Regions from separate parts of the Heyndrickxia faecalis genome, predicted to be linked through region 2. Evidence: a T-box and tRNA genes for the amino acid it is inferred to sense, from the RefSeq annotation. Region 2 holds a T-box; the other holds one or more tRNA genes.
What was found. A T-box is a leader RNA that pairs with one kind of tRNA and senses whether it is charged. The one in region 2 lies ahead of thrS (threonine--tRNA ligase), so its partner is inferred to be a tRNA-Thr.

Region 1 (7,397 bases), 1.4 Mb from region 2:
ATGCCAGTTCCATGCATCTTTGATAATCTGGTGGATATCCGTTTTTTTCGGATTCCAGCCGAGCACACGCTTTGCCTTGTCGGATGAAGCGATCAGCGTGCTCGGATCCCCGGCGCGGCGGTCGCCGATTTTGACGTTAAAGCCTCTGCCGGTCACTTCCCGGACGGTATCCACAATTTCTTTGACAGAAAATCCGTTACTTGATCCAAGATTGAACACATCGCTTGCACCGCCGTTTTGCAAATATTGAAGCGCGAGAATGTGGGCATCAATCAAGTCTTCCACATGGATGTAATCGCGGACGCATGTCCCATCTTTTGTATCATAGTCTTCGCCGAAAATGGTGATTGCCTCGCGTTTTCCAAGCACCGTTTCCAATACAACCGGGATGAGATGCGTTTCCGGATGGTGGTCTTCGCCGATTTCGCCGGTTGATCTTGCGCCGGCTACGTTAAAATAGCGAAGTGCAACGTATTTGATGCCGTACGCTTTTTCACACCATTTCATCATTTTTTCCATCGTCAGTTTTGTCTCGCCGTAAGTGTTGGTCGGAACGGTCGGCATTGTCTCTGTAATCGGCACGCGTTCAGGTTCCCCGTATGTTGCAGCGGTCGAAGAAAACACAATATGCGGCACATGGAATTCTTTCATCATTTCAAGCACAATTTGCGTGCCATATACGTTGTTGTCGAAATATTTCAGCGGCTGTTCCATCGATTCGCCGACAAGCGAGTTGGCTGCAAAATGAATGATCGCGTCAATTTTTTCTTTCCCGAAAACTTCCTGCATAAAGGCACGGTCGCGAATATCACCTTCGTAAAATTTTGCCTTTGGATGGATTGCGGCGCGGTGGCCGGTTTGCAGATTGTCAATCACCACCACGTCATATTTTTGGTCGATCAGTTGATATACGGCATGCGAGCCGATATAACCGGCTCCACCTAAAACTAAAATGCTCATACAAGTTCCTCCATTGTCATTTCTTTTGCTCCATCACCGATGCTTGCGGTGTAGAAGTCCGCCCGGTAGCCGATTTCTTTTTCATAGACGTCCCCGACATTTTTGATGAACGCATCGACTTTGTCATTTTCAACAATTGCGATTGCGCACCCGCCGAATCCCGCGCCCGTCATTCTCGCCCCGAGCACGCCCTCCTGCTTCCAGGCGGTTTCGGCCAGCGTATCGAGTTCTTTGCCGGTCACTTCATAATCATCCCGCAGCGAACGGTGGGAGGCATTGATCAGTTCTCCGAAAGCGGGCAGGTCGCCACGTTTTAATGCGTCAAGTGCTTTTAGCGTGCGCACATTTTCGTAAACCGCATGTTTTGCCCGTTTCCTCACAATCTCATTGTCTATGATTTCCTTGTTTTTTTCAAATGCTTCTTCTGTCAAATCGCCGAGCGTTTCGATATCGAGTTTCTTTTGCAGCTGTTTCAGTGCCGATTCACATTCCGCACGTCGTTCATTATATTTAGAGTCCGCAAGTTCACGGCGTTTATTCGTGTTCATAATCAAAATTTTATGGTGATCCAGCTTGATCGGGGCATATTCGTACGCAAGTGTGGCACAGTCGAGCAAAATGCCCGCGTCTTTTTTGCCCATCCCGACCGCGAACTGGTCCATGATTCCGCTGTTTACGCCGATAAATTGGTTTTCCGTTTTTTGCCCGAGCTTGACAAGACCGAGCCGTTCCACTTTCAGGTTGAACAATTTTTCAAGCATCACGCCGGTTAATAGTTCAATGGAGGCGGAAGAAGACAGGCCGGCCCCATTCGGAATATTGCCGTACACGAGGCAGTCAAAACCCTGTTCTATTTCATGCCCCGCTTCCTTCAAATATTTCAGCATGCCTTTCGGGTAATTGGCCCAGTCATGTGCTTTGTTGTATGCCAGATCGTCAAGCGTAAATTCGATGATGCCTTTTTCTTTAAAATTCAAAGATACAAAGCGAATGTTGCGGTCATCGCGTTTTTTCGCCAAAGCATACGTTCCCATGGTAATCGCGCACGGGAATACATGGCCGCCGTTATAGTCGGTGTGCTCCCCGATCAGATTAATCCGGCCCGGCGCAAAAAAAGCGCGCTCCGCCGCCGTCCCGAAATACTCCTTGAAAGCCTGAGGCAAATTTGGGTTGCTCATGTTCGTTCCCCCCTAAGTGTAATAGAATAGAATAAAAAGATTGCAAACGTTTTCTTCAATTCCATCTTACACGCAGAAGTAAAAAAAGGCAACATTTTTACTAAAATTTTTACTGGTAATATTCCATTTCTAAATAGTGCTTGCTGAACGAATCCGATTCTGAGTTTGTACCCAATTTGTCTGCAAGCTCAGTCGCAAAATATATGTGAGAATGCGTGATTTTGTCTTCTCAGTACGTTGAATCGGCTTTCGAGTGCAAGCTTTTCCCTGGATTTGTTGTAAAACCCTTGCATTTAAATTGTTGCCAATGCTGTCAGCACTCTTGCCAAATCTAGGAATTTTACTTATTCAGCAAGCCTTAAATAATACAGCCTCAGTACAATCATTTACCATTCCAATGCGATCCACTGCTGTAATAATTGATTTAAGATTTTTTCTCTTCTTTTTTTAAATCATCTTTTAAGCACTCCATATCTTTTATGTACCTTTGGATTGTTTCTTCTATTGCGTCTTTTATTACTCGGGGATATCCCTTTTCATCTTCTAGTTTTTGTTCCTTCTTTAGCTCATCTATATCTTTAGTAAGCAAAGATATAGCCTTCTTCTTCTCATCTCTACTCATGAATTCATAGATTTTTCTCATAAAAAATACCTCCCCAATAAATTATTTCCAAATTTTTATTATAATACGTTTTGATAAGGAGGAGGCTTTTGTTATACGCAGCTTGCAGATGTCGAGCAGGAAACAAACGGCCTGCTGTCTTACACCCGCAAGCCGAAAACCACCCCGGAAACTATCAGGAAAATCCTTGAAAAATGGCTGGATGAAAACGTACGGGCTTACCCGTACATCATAGAACGTAAGCGAGCCATGGAGCGGCAACAGTGCAATATCAGCAGTTGCCGCTTTTTAGCGACAGCGACAAAGCGGGACGAAAAAAAGCGGCGGCGCTTTGCTGCTTTGCGCCCCCCCTTTTTTCCCGGCTGCTTAGACCATCGGGTGCTTTTTGATTTTACACGCGCGCGCCGAGCTGCATAAGGACGGCATCATCCATCGGTGGGTTGTGGAGCCCGGCGCGGACATCACGGTAATAGCGCTGCAGCGGGCTTTTTTCGGACAGGCTTCTGGCACCTACGATTCGCATCGCTAAATCAACTGCTTCTATCGCATGATTCGTAACCGCCATTTTCGCCGCCCCAAGTTCCGGACCCATCTCTTTTCTTTGTTCTGCTCCGGCTTCATCCCACATTTTCGCAACTGAATACAGAAAATGCCGCGCCTGCATCAATTTCAGCTCGATTTCACCGAATTTCTGGCGGATAGCCGGCAGTTCCGCAAGCGGATGGTTCAGGCTGTTCGGCGTATACGATTTAGCAAAGCGGGCCGCTTCCCGTTTCGCTGCCTCGGCAATGCCTAAATAACAGGCAGGGATATGGAGCAGATAACCGGCCGGCTCTTTCTTTTTCGTCTGGATCTCCGCCAGGTTCGCAAGCGGGACTTTGACGTTTTCCAGCACAACATCATGGCTGCCGGTTGCCCTTAAAGCAATGCTGTCCCATGTTTCGACGACGGAAAGGCCAGCCGTCTCCCGCGGAACGACAAAACTGCCAACCGCTTCTTTTTTCGGAATCGTTGCGGTAATGATAAAAAAGTCGAGCACCGGAGACATGGTGGCAAATGTTTTTCTCCCGTTTAACACCCATTCGCCGTTCTTTTCCGTTGCCGTTGTTTCCGGCATGCCACCGCGCGTCGGGCTGCCCGTTTGCGCTTCGGTTGCGCAAGTGTTGATGAGGGCGGCCTTCCCTGCTGCCGCACGGCAAATGCGTTCAAACAATTGCCCGTTCCATGTTCTTGTTTCGGACAAATGCATTAAAATCCCCATATGCCACCCGATGGAAAGGGCAGTCGACCCGTCCGCAACCGCGATGGCCTCTTGCAGGCGGACAAGCTCATACAGCGAAATGCCGCCCCCACCGTAGTTTTGCGGCACAGTCAGCTTTGTATAGCCTGTTTCTTTTAAATCTTGAATATTTTCAAAAGCAAACCGTCCTTCCAAGTCATTGGCAGCCGCCCTTTCGGAAAACGGGCCGGCAAGCGTTTGAATTAGGTCCAGTTTTTCCTCCAGCGTTGAGGCTTTTAAAAAATCCATATCCTTTCCTCCCCCGGAAACATCTTTTCTCTTATTTTACCGGAAACATGCCGGAAAAACATTACAACACTTTTTTTAAATTTCCTCTTGCAATCCGGATTTTATTATAATATAATTTACATTGTCCTGATTGATTCCATGCTGGTGTAGCACAGTTGGTAGTGCACTTCACTCGTAATGAAGGGGTCGGAGGTTCGAGTCCTCTCACCAGCATCTTTCTTTTTTCCATATGGAGAAGTACCCAAGCGGCTGAAGGGGACGCACTCGAAATGCGTTAGGGCGGGTGACCGTCGCGTGGGTTCAAATCCCACCTTCTCCGCCATACATAGTGCATATAAAAATTCCGGAGAACTCCGGAATTTTTTTGCGTTTATGAACCACATGGCAATTCATGCTCCCAATCCCCGTAAACCGGATTCGGGAATACGATAAATTTGCGGCCAAATGCATGGCGGAAACGGTCTGCTTCCAGGCTGCGCGCCTTGTTTCCTTTTCCGTCAAATGTCTTAAAAAAGTCACCCAGATTATCACCGAACAAGGCAATGATTTCATAATTCTTTTCAACGGTTTGTCGGCGTGCTTCTTTGCTGCTTGTTCCTATTTGCAACAGCACATGGGAACGGACGGCCTGCGGGATCCCTTCTTTTTTCAAGTTGCGAAGGGTGGCATCCATATATTTTTCGTCCCGGTTTGAAATGTAATAAATATCGATTCCTTTTTTGTCGGCATATTTTAAAAAGGAAAGCGCCCCCGGGAGCGGTTTTGCTTTTGCTTTTTTCACCCATGCTCCCCAGCCGCTGCCAAACGAAATGCCTTTTTCTACCATATAAGATAAGTACGGCCCGTTATCCAGCACCGTTTCATCGAGATCCAGCACGATGGCCCGCTTCTTTTTTACCTTGGTTTTCAGGCTCTCCTCAATACGCTGTTTTCCGATATTGTATCCTTGATAATAGAGCGCTTTTGCTTCCCCGGATGTCCGGTACCAGGCAACCCCCATTTTGGTCTGTTCCGCTTTTTGCTTTGCCGTGCAGCCAGAATGCGCAACCGTATTGATTGCTGCAGCTTCCCGGCTTTGTTTGCCATCTTTTGCGGAGCACCCCGCATTGCCGAGCACGAGCGCACAGACAATCAGCAAACCCGCAAAATAGTTCATGCTTGCCCCTTCTTTCTAAAATGCTTTTACGTTTAGTATAGAGGAACCCCGGAAATTGATACATGCTAAAATGGCATCTTTCACGGGGTTAGGCACTTCGAAGCGGTCTATCCTGATTTACGACGGGATTTTTATTCTTCCGCTGGCATGTATTTTTTGTGATATGGGCGTTTACGTACATTGTTTGTCGGAATTTCGCCCGCTTCCTTAACGTAGACCCCTTCTACGTTAAGGTACACCAGATTTTTCGCTCGCTTCCTTCACTTAGACGCATCCTACGTTAAGAAACAACGCGTTTTTTCCGCGCTTCCTTCACTTAGACCCGTTCTACGTTAAGAAACACCAGTTTTTGCGCCCGCTCCTTCACCTATACTCGTTTTATGCTCACTTTTCAAAAAAATAGTTGGCCTGTTTGCTCACTTACCATCTCTTTACCGTACTTTAGCTAAAAGGTTACCTGCTTCCTCCGCCTCGATCTAAAACCGTGCCAGCAAAAAAAGCAGCCCTTTCCCAATTTGGATAAGCGGCTGCTTTTTTCATTATCGCTTGGATGATTCTTTCTCCAGCTCCAAGTTTTCTTTCTTTTTGTCCGAAAATATTTTTTCCAAGGCTTCCGGCAAGGCGATCATGCCTGGCAGAAAGAATGGCAATAGGATAAAGCAAAGCACGACAAGGCCGGTAATGACGGCGATTGCCAATTCAGCCAGCAGCAGCATTCCTGAAGGCATCAGCGTGGCAAATGTGCCGCCTAAAATAACGACCGCGGAAATAATGACACCGCCTGTATGTCTCGAAGCGAGTATAATCGCTTCCCTCGGGTCAAGCTGCGGGTATTCCTTATAGCGCATCATCAGGAAAATGCTGTAATCTACACCAAGCGAGACGATGATGATAAAGGAAAAGAACGGCACAAACGAAGAAATGCCTTCATAGCCCAGCATGCCAAGAAAAATAGAGTTGATGACAAACATGGCTGTATAATAGGCACCGACAAGGGATGCCGTAATGAAAACCGGCGGCCAGAAAGACCGTATAACCAACAGAAGCACAAGCAGCACGCTGATGGTCACGATCACGGTTGATTTGGCAAGGTCCCTTGACAGAATATGGTTCATGTCGTTGGTCGTTGCACTCGTTCCGGCTGTCCCGCTGTCGGCTTTTGAAAGCACAGTTCCTTTCAGCCCGGTGACAACCGTTTTATTGATCTTATCAATGGTATCCAATGATTGATTTGAATAAGGATCGTTGCTCAACACGACAGTCAGTTTCGTCACTTTTCTGTCATCCGACATATACGTGTCCATTGCTTTTTTAAAATCTTTGTCGGCGAGCGCTTCTTTCGGAATATGGAATGTTTTTTCCGTTTTCAGCTGTGCCAGATAGTCATTTGTTTTGCCAAGGCCGTCTAAAATTTGCTTTAATCCGCGGTTAACATCCGACAACTTATCGCCGAACTGTTTAAAACCGCTAAGGCCGGAAGCGAGTTGCTGCTGGCCCGATTTCATCTGGCCCAGCCCCTTTGTCACATCGTTCATATTGGTTACTATTTTGCCGATGCCATCAGACGCCTGGCCAATCCCGCTTTCGGTTTTCTTGAGCCCGTCTGCCATTTGCGAAAGCCCGCCAGCCATCTTGGATAGATTGTCGTTCGCTGTCTTGAACCCGGCTGTCGTCTTGTCGTAATTGCTGTTCAGCGTGTTGATCCCTTCCGGCGTGATTTGCTTGAGGGATGATGAGAGCTGGTTTGTCATTTGCTTCAGCGCCAAATAGTTCCGGTCGCTCTGCACACTTGGCGTACTTTGCCCGAGCGCCGTCACGAGCGTCTGCATTTGCGCAATCGCACTTTTTACACCGAGCAGTGCTTGTGCAGCCTGCTGATAATTTTTGCCCATTTCAGCATAGCCGGCCTGCATTTTCCCGTAATTTGCTGACAATGTGCTGACCCCGCTGCTC
Region 2 (7,397 bases):
GCTGATTTTATCCGCGCCTGCCGCTCCCGCCAAAGCCCCTAAACCCAAAGCCGCTGTCATGATGCCGTAGGATGAAGCGCCTTCGCCCGCAGTATTGGCGAAAGAAGGCAATACGACCATTACAATTGCGAAAAAAAAGTTTAAAAACAGCAAGGGGATTAATAATTGCAAGATGAAAGGCTGTTTGACAAACGATAGGCCTTCTTTAAAATCCCGTTTGTACGCCTGCCATTCTTCCCGTACGCTCCCGGTTTGCTTGCTTCTTTTTACCTGTACTTTTAAAAACAAAAACAGAATGGATGAGAGTATAAAAAGAAGCGAATTCATCCCGAGCACCATCGACATCGAGAAAGCGGCGAGGATAAACCCGGCAATCCCATTAAAGAAAAAATCCGAACCCTTATATGCAATGGACATGAGTGAATTGGCCTTGACGAGATCTTTCTTTTCCACGGCTTTCGGCAATAATACGCTTTCTAACGGGTAAGTCAGTTCCGATAAAAACGAAAGAACCGGGATGGAAAGCAACAGCAGCCAGACATTCATGATTCCATACTTGCTTAAAACAACAAGAAGAAGCAGTAAGCCGGCTTGTAAAACGCTTGCTGTAACCAGCAATTTTTTTGCATTTATTTTGTCAAGAACCGGGCCGTAAAATAAGCTCAGCACCTCTGTCAGCGAAAATAAGAATCCGGCAAATCCGGTATAGACCGTCGAGTTCCCCCCTAATTTTAAAACCATCCACATCATGGCAATATAATAAACACTATCCCCAATATTGGTGAACAGCCTGCCAAAAAACAACGCATTAAAATGACGATTCCGAAATAAGTGCATTGGGCTCCGTCCCCTTCCCCTGTGCCAACCCATTTTTTCCTCTATTATATAATAAAAAGCACCCTGCAAACCTTTTTGTGGTCCTTTAGGGTGCGTGATTTCTTGTCTGTTTTACCGTTTTATTTCTTCTTTTATCTTGCTGAGGAATGTGTCCACCGGCACCGTTTCCGTTTGTTTCTCGCCGTATTTGCGAACATTGACCGCATTGTCTGTGGCTTCCTGGTCGCCGACAACGAGCGCGTACGGGATTTTTTGCACTTGGGCTTCACGGATCCGGTAGCCCAATTTTTCATCGCGGGCATCAAGTTCAGCGCGGACCCCTTCCGCCTTGAGCGCTTCTTGGACTTTCCGCGCATAGTCATAATGGGCATCCGGTGATACCGGGATCACTTGTACTTGAATCGGCGCAAGCCATGTCGGAAACGCCCCTTTGTATTCCTCGATTAAATAAGCGACAAACCGTTCCATTGTCGAGACAACGCCGCGATGGATGACAACCGGGCGGTGCGGCTTACCGTCTTCCCCGACATACGTCAGGTCAAACCGTTCCGGGAGCAGGAAGTCAAGCTGCACGGTTGACAATGTTTCGTCTTTGCCAAGCGCCGTGCGGACCTGGACGTCGAGCTTCGGGCCGTAAAATGCGGCTTCGCCTTCCGCTTCGTAATAGTCAAAACCAAAATCATCCATCGTTTCTTTCAGCATCGCCTGTGCCTTGTTCCACATTTCATCATCATCATAATACTTGTCCGTATTTTCCGGGTCACGGTACGACAGGCGGAACGAGTAGTCGGTAATGTTGAAATCTTTATATACCTCAAGAATCAGTTCGACCACGCGCTTGAATTCTTCTTTAATCTGGTCCGGACGCACGAAAATATGGGCATCATTCAATGTCATGCCGCGCACCCGTTGCAGGCCGGAGAGCGCACCTGACATTTCATAACGGTGCATGAGCCCGAGTTCGGCAATCCGGATCGGCAATTCGCGGTAGCTGTGGATCGTATTTTTATACACCATCATATGGTGCGGGCAGTTCATCGGACGCAACACGAGTTCTTCATTGTCCATTTTCATGACCGGGAACATATCTTCCTGGTAATGGTCCCAGTGGCCGCTCGTTTTATACAGGTCCACGCTGCCAAGCACCGGCGTATAGACGTGGTCATAGCCGAGTTTGACTTCCTTGTCGACAATATACCGTTCAATGGTGCGGCGGATCGTTGCGCCTTTTGGCAGCCAGAGCGGCAGGCCTTGTCCGACTTTTTGCGAGTTCGTGAAAAGTTCAAGTTCTTTCCCGATTTTCCTGTGGTCGCGTTCTTTTGCTTCTTCCAGGAATTTCAAATGGGCTTCGAGATCTTCTTTCTTGAAGAAGGCCGTCCCGTATATGCGCTGCATCATTTTGTTGTTGCTGTCGCCGCGCCAGTATGCACCGGCAATGTTTAATAACTTGAATTCCTTAATTTTTCCGGTTGATGGCACATGGACGCCGCGGCACAGGTCAACAAATTCGCCCTGTTCATAAACCGTGACCGTTTCGTCCGGAATCGCATCAATCAGTTCAAGCTTGTATTCATCATGTGCAAATATTTTTCTGGCTTCGTCACGGGATACGACTTTGCGGACAATTTCAAGATTTTCCGCAACAATTTTTTTCATTTCCTTTTCAATTTTCGGCAAGTCTTCCGGCGTGAGTGACACTTCAAGATCCATGTCGTAGTAAAATCCGTTTTCAATTGCAGGGCCGACACCAAACTTGACATTGCCGTACAGGCGGCGGACAGCCTGTGCCATCAAATGTGCCGTGCTGTGGCGCAAGATTCCGAGCGCATCTTCATGCTCAGGGGTGACGATTTCAATTGCGCCGTCTTCTTCAATCGGTGTGCGCAAATCGAGCAGTTTGCCGTTCAGTTTGCCGGCGAGCGCCTTTTTCCTGAGGCCCGGGCTGATCGATTGGGCAATCTCTTCCGTTGTTGTTCCAAATGGAAATTCCTTTAAAGCACCATCTGGAAAAGTGATTTTTACGATCTCTGCCATATGTCCCACTCCTTTAAAAATTAAGCTGTCACGCGGGCGGCCTGCACGAGGCTGCTTTTTGCAGGCATCCGTACGAGCACGTCCGCACGAAAACACAGCCAAAAAATAAAAAACCCGCCCCCGGCAAGGGACGAGTTTTGTACACGCGGTTCCACCCTCATTTCCGCACGTCTTTACGCGCGGCTTGAGTATGATAACGGAAATATCCGTCAGCCGCTACTGATTTTGTTCACGACTGAAGTTCGGAGGCGGTAAGCATCCTGTCCGTGCCGGAAAGCTTGCAGCCTGAGGCTTTCCTCTCTGAAAGGCGGTAACAGAATCCTGTTGTCCTCGTCATCACATTGACTTTTTCATTTCCAATTGATTATGTAAGTAATTATAGAAGTTTGCAATGAAAAAATCAAGGGATGGCGATTGATTTTGTTGCCGTGCTGCATTTGCCCCCGGTTCAAGCCCCCTTTTTATTCACTGGCGGCGAATTGATCGTGCATAAAATGCATCCGGCTTTTCACGGCCACCCGTTCTTCAAAAATATTGCATATCGTACGAATCAAAGCCTGGTCCGGCGTATCCGTATAAATTTCAATCCGGCTGGGCGCAATCGATAAAAGCGGTGCAATTGTGACTGAGTCAATATAGACAGGGTGGTTGGACAGAAGCCTGCGGTCAATCAATCCGTTCAGTTCTTCCCTCGTCATTTCCCGGAATTGGCCGTTGTAAAATTTCACCTGTTCCCCGAGGCAAAGCTTTATTTTTTCCCTTTTTGGTTCTTTTTGCTTTAAGTAATCCCTAAGGCTTTGCACAAAAATCTGGTATTCCTGTTCCATTTTGTATTCGTCAATCGCAATGCCGATGTATCGGTCAAGACAGTCAAAATAGCCTTTTAAGCGGAACGTCAGCACGGAAGCGAGCGGCAATGTGCACGATTCGCCAACCAGCGGTGCGACCGCTCCTTCAATAGCGGCGCGTTCGTCGATCTCACCCGCCAGATCCGTCAGCTCCGGCCGCTCTCCTTTCAGCATGCCGTCTACGATTTCGAGTATCCGGTTTTGCTCTTCTTCCGCCTGAAAAAAATAGGCTTGTTTCAGTTGGTTACAAATCCACTCGTTTCTTTTTTTCTTCATGATGAAATTTGCAACGGCTGCCTGCAGTTCCTGTTTATTGCCGGCCGCTTCCACAACATAATGTATTTTCCCATGCAGCACTGCTTCCCGGATTTTCACAGTGCGCCGTTTTTCCTTTGCAAAATATGCTTTTATCCATAATGCATCATCCTTGTCCCTGATCAGGAATTCCAATCCAAGCCCCCCCTGTACGGTAAAACATTCTCGTTTGCTTTACCTTATGTATATGAAGCGGCATCAGCAAATAGAAGACGGGAAAGCGTTACGAAATGAAAAAGGCGGGCCCCCTCATGCAAGGGTCAGGCCCGCTGGTTCGGCCCCTCCATCCGGACAGGGGCGCTTAAATATTTGATGCGCTCGAGAATGCGCGCTGCTTTCAATTCTTCCTTTTCCCCGCGCTGGGTATAAGTGAAATGGTACTCTAAATCCTCATAGCTGAAATTGGATGTAAAAAAAGTGGGAAGGTCTTCCTGCATCCTGTATTGGAGAATCGGGCCGAGCACTTCATCCCGCGTCCAGCTCGAGTTCGTTTCCGCACCGATATCATCCAACATCAATACGGGCACTTGCTTCACCGTATCCAGCTTTTCCCCGGTGGAGTGGTCGCCGATCGAGTCCTTCATTTCGCGGAAAAACTCAGGCACATACACGATTAAAGAAGAGACCTGTTTCCGGTCCGCCAGCTCGTTCGCAATTGCACCAAGCAAATACGATTTGCCGACGCCGAAATTGCCGTATAAATATAGTCCCTTCATTTTTTTGCCCGGCTCGTATTCACGGACAAAGCGATGCGCAAAATCGTATGCATCAAGACGCCCCATTTGTTCAAGGAAAAAATCACCAAAGGACGCCTCCAATATTTTTTTCGGCATGTGCATGCTTTGGATCAGCCTGCGCGTTTTATTGCGCTCATCCTCCAATATTTTCTTCTGGCACCTTTTATAGTGGATCTCAATATTGCCATGTTCAATAACGAGTTCCGGCACATACCCTTTCATCATATTCACGCATTCGCCAAGGCTTTTGCACCGGCTGCAATTTTTTTCCTGTGAAATGAATTCGTACAGTTTCATCCAGCTTTTTTCAATCATCGATTTTGTGACTTCACCGTGGTGTGCATCCAAAAAAGCGCGGATGTCGGGATGCGTGATGATTTCCTGCTTCATTTCTTCATAACGCTTGCGGAAACTAGGATTGGATGAAAGCCTTTTGAGTGTCTCATTTATGTTTTCCACCGCCTTCACCCTTTCTTGTATTGTTCACGTATTTTTTCAAGCCTTTTTCTTTTTTCTTCCATTGACTCGCCATCGGCTTGGACCGCGGTCGCAGTGGTTTTTTGGTCTTCTTTTTTAAACCAGTCCGGCAGCTTTTCAACCCGGACCGGCTTTCTCCGTCCGGTGCCGTTCTTCTCTTTATTGTTCAGCCATTGTTTGTACTGGCGGTCTTCTTTTTTGGCAAACGCCATCGCTTCCTTGGCGGTTTTCAGTTTTTTGCGCGCCCAATGGGAAGCCACTTTTTCTAAATAATTTTTCGACAGCTTCATATCGGTTTTAAATAAAACATATTGGATTAGTACATTTACAACCCCAAGGGGAAGCTGCTGGGCAAACATGACTTCTTCAATGGCGGCAAGATCTGCTTTCGCCGGTTCGCTGCCGCCCGAAAAATCGATCAGCATTTGTCTCGGAGAAGTCGTTTCCAGGTAGCGGAGGAATTTCTCCTCATCGTTTTCCGGCTCTTTTTGTTCTTTCGCATCCGCTTCTGGCTGGAAGCGGTCAACAAGGCGTGGCAGTTCGTCATGATGTTCAATCTGGTACCAGCTGCGCGCGATTTTCCGCAAATCCTCCACCCGGATTTCCAAGTCTGCCGTCAATGCCTGGAGCAAAATTTTCTTTATGTCCAGTTCATTTAAACCGTATAAAAATGAAAGCTTCACAATCGCTTCTCTGACTTCCGGCGTAATGGCACGCAGCGGAATCAGTTCATCACGTAAGTTTGCATATAAAAGGTCAAAATTAAAATGGGTGTTTTCGATTTTTATGACCGGGGCGGCGGTTTTTTCGATATAGCGGCGGTTTTCTTCCAGTCGGCTGATTTGCTGCGCTTCCGCCTCATTCAGCACTTCGGGGCCGATTTTTGCGGCATACACATCCTGGAATGAGCGGGTGATGTCCCGGTACTCACCCGGTTCTACGGCGCGGTCGGAGAAGAAGTGTTTCAACCGCTGGAAATGTGTTCTGCCGAGCTGCCGGTACAGGAAAACATTTAACAAACCGTCGTTGAAAAACTGTTCCGGGGACAGGGGCGGCTGCAGTTCGTATATAAACATGCGGATGTCGTCCGTTTGTTTCATATATGTTTTCAAAAGCCCAATGCCTTCAAGCTTCAGCCGGGCTTCGTAAATTTCAGACAAATTCATGGATAAAAAGCTCATCAGATGGTAATGGTTCCAGTCTTCGGACCAGAGCCGGCCGACTTCCACTTCATTCCATAATGTCATATACAGGCTGTAACATTGCGGCCCGATTAACGGCTGGTACAGGAGCGAAATGACCTTTTGATCGTAGTCCTGAAGCAGGCCGTTTGACGATGCACGATAACGGTCAGCTGGCTGTATTTCATTCCAAATCGGTTTCATAAAAGGCACTCCGTTTAAGCATTCTTGTTGAGCAATTCTTTCAGTTCATCGAGAAAAACATTCAAGTCTTTAAATTGGCGGTAAACGGAAGCAAAGCGGACATAGGCCACTTCATCCACTTTCGACAGCCTGTCCATCACCATTTCCCCGATCAGGGTGGAACTGACTTCTGTATATCCTTGCCTGCGGATTTCTTTTTCGATCTCCATGGAGATTTTTTCAAGCTGGTCCAGCGACACAGGCCGTTTTTCACACGCTTTAATCAGCCCGCGCAAAATTTTCTCACGGTTAAATTCTTCGCGGTTGCCGTCTTTTTTCACGACAATGAGCGGGGTTTCTTCCACTTTTTCAAACGTGGTGAAGCGGTACGAGCAGTCTTCGCATTCACGCCTTCTGCGGATGGAACGGCCTTCGTCCACCGGCCTTGAATCGATCACACGCGTATTGTTGCTATGGCAAGACGGACATTTCATATGAACCCCCCGTTCTGATACATTCTTACTACCATCATATATAAAAGAAGGCGAATAGACAACAGAAAGGTTTATCCTATTCCCGAAAGAAATTTATACATGCAGAACATATTGGATGTATCTTCTGTTTGTATATCCGGAAAAGTCCTCACTTTTCATCTATCCATCAATAGAATAGAAAGGTTTACACTTCTATTTCGTCAGCGTCCCGCACAAGTCATCCTCCGGCGCGGCTCTGAAAACTGGTAACGAAAACGGAGCAGGCTGGTGCTGCTCCGTTCGGCTTAGGCA

Region 1: it encodes a tRNA-Thr, which carries the amino acid that the T-box ahead of thrS (threonine--tRNA ligase) is inferred to sense. The anticodon was not compared.

What each region holds. Positions count from the first base shown of each region.
Region 1 is NZ_CP158453.1:2,793,121-2,800,517, forward strand. It holds gene galE (UDP-glucose 4-epimerase GalE) at 1-960, opposite strand, end outside; gene ABR335_RS13595 (galactokinase) at 957-2,138, opposite strand; gene ABR335_RS13600 (hypothetical protein) at 2,563-2,781, opposite strand; gene ABR335_RS13605 (acyl-CoA dehydrogenase family protein) at 3,152-4,288, opposite strand; tRNA gene ABR335_RS13610 (tRNA-Thr) at 4,429-4,501, shown strand; tRNA gene ABR335_RS13615 (tRNA-Ser) at 4,520-4,610, shown strand; gene ABR335_RS13620 (5'-nucleotidase, lipoprotein e(P4) family) at 4,659-5,444, opposite strand; gene ABR335_RS13625 (MMPL family transporter) at 5,984-7,397, opposite strand, start outside.
Region 2 is NZ_CP158453.1:1,406,945-1,414,341, reverse strand. It holds gene ABR335_RS06645 (MFS transporter) at 1-837, opposite strand, end outside; gene thrS (threonine--tRNA ligase) at 949-2,871, opposite strand; T-box leader at 2,995-3,217, opposite strand; gene ABR335_RS06635 (putative sporulation protein YtxC) at 3,333-4,169, opposite strand; gene dnaI (primosomal protein DnaI) at 4,295-5,239, opposite strand; gene ABR335_RS06625 (replication initiation and membrane attachment family protein) at 5,236-6,633, opposite strand; gene nrdR (transcriptional regulator NrdR) at 6,648-7,106, opposite strand; gene ABR335_RS06615 (glyceraldehyde-3-phosphate dehydrogenase) at 7,391-7,397, opposite strand, start outside.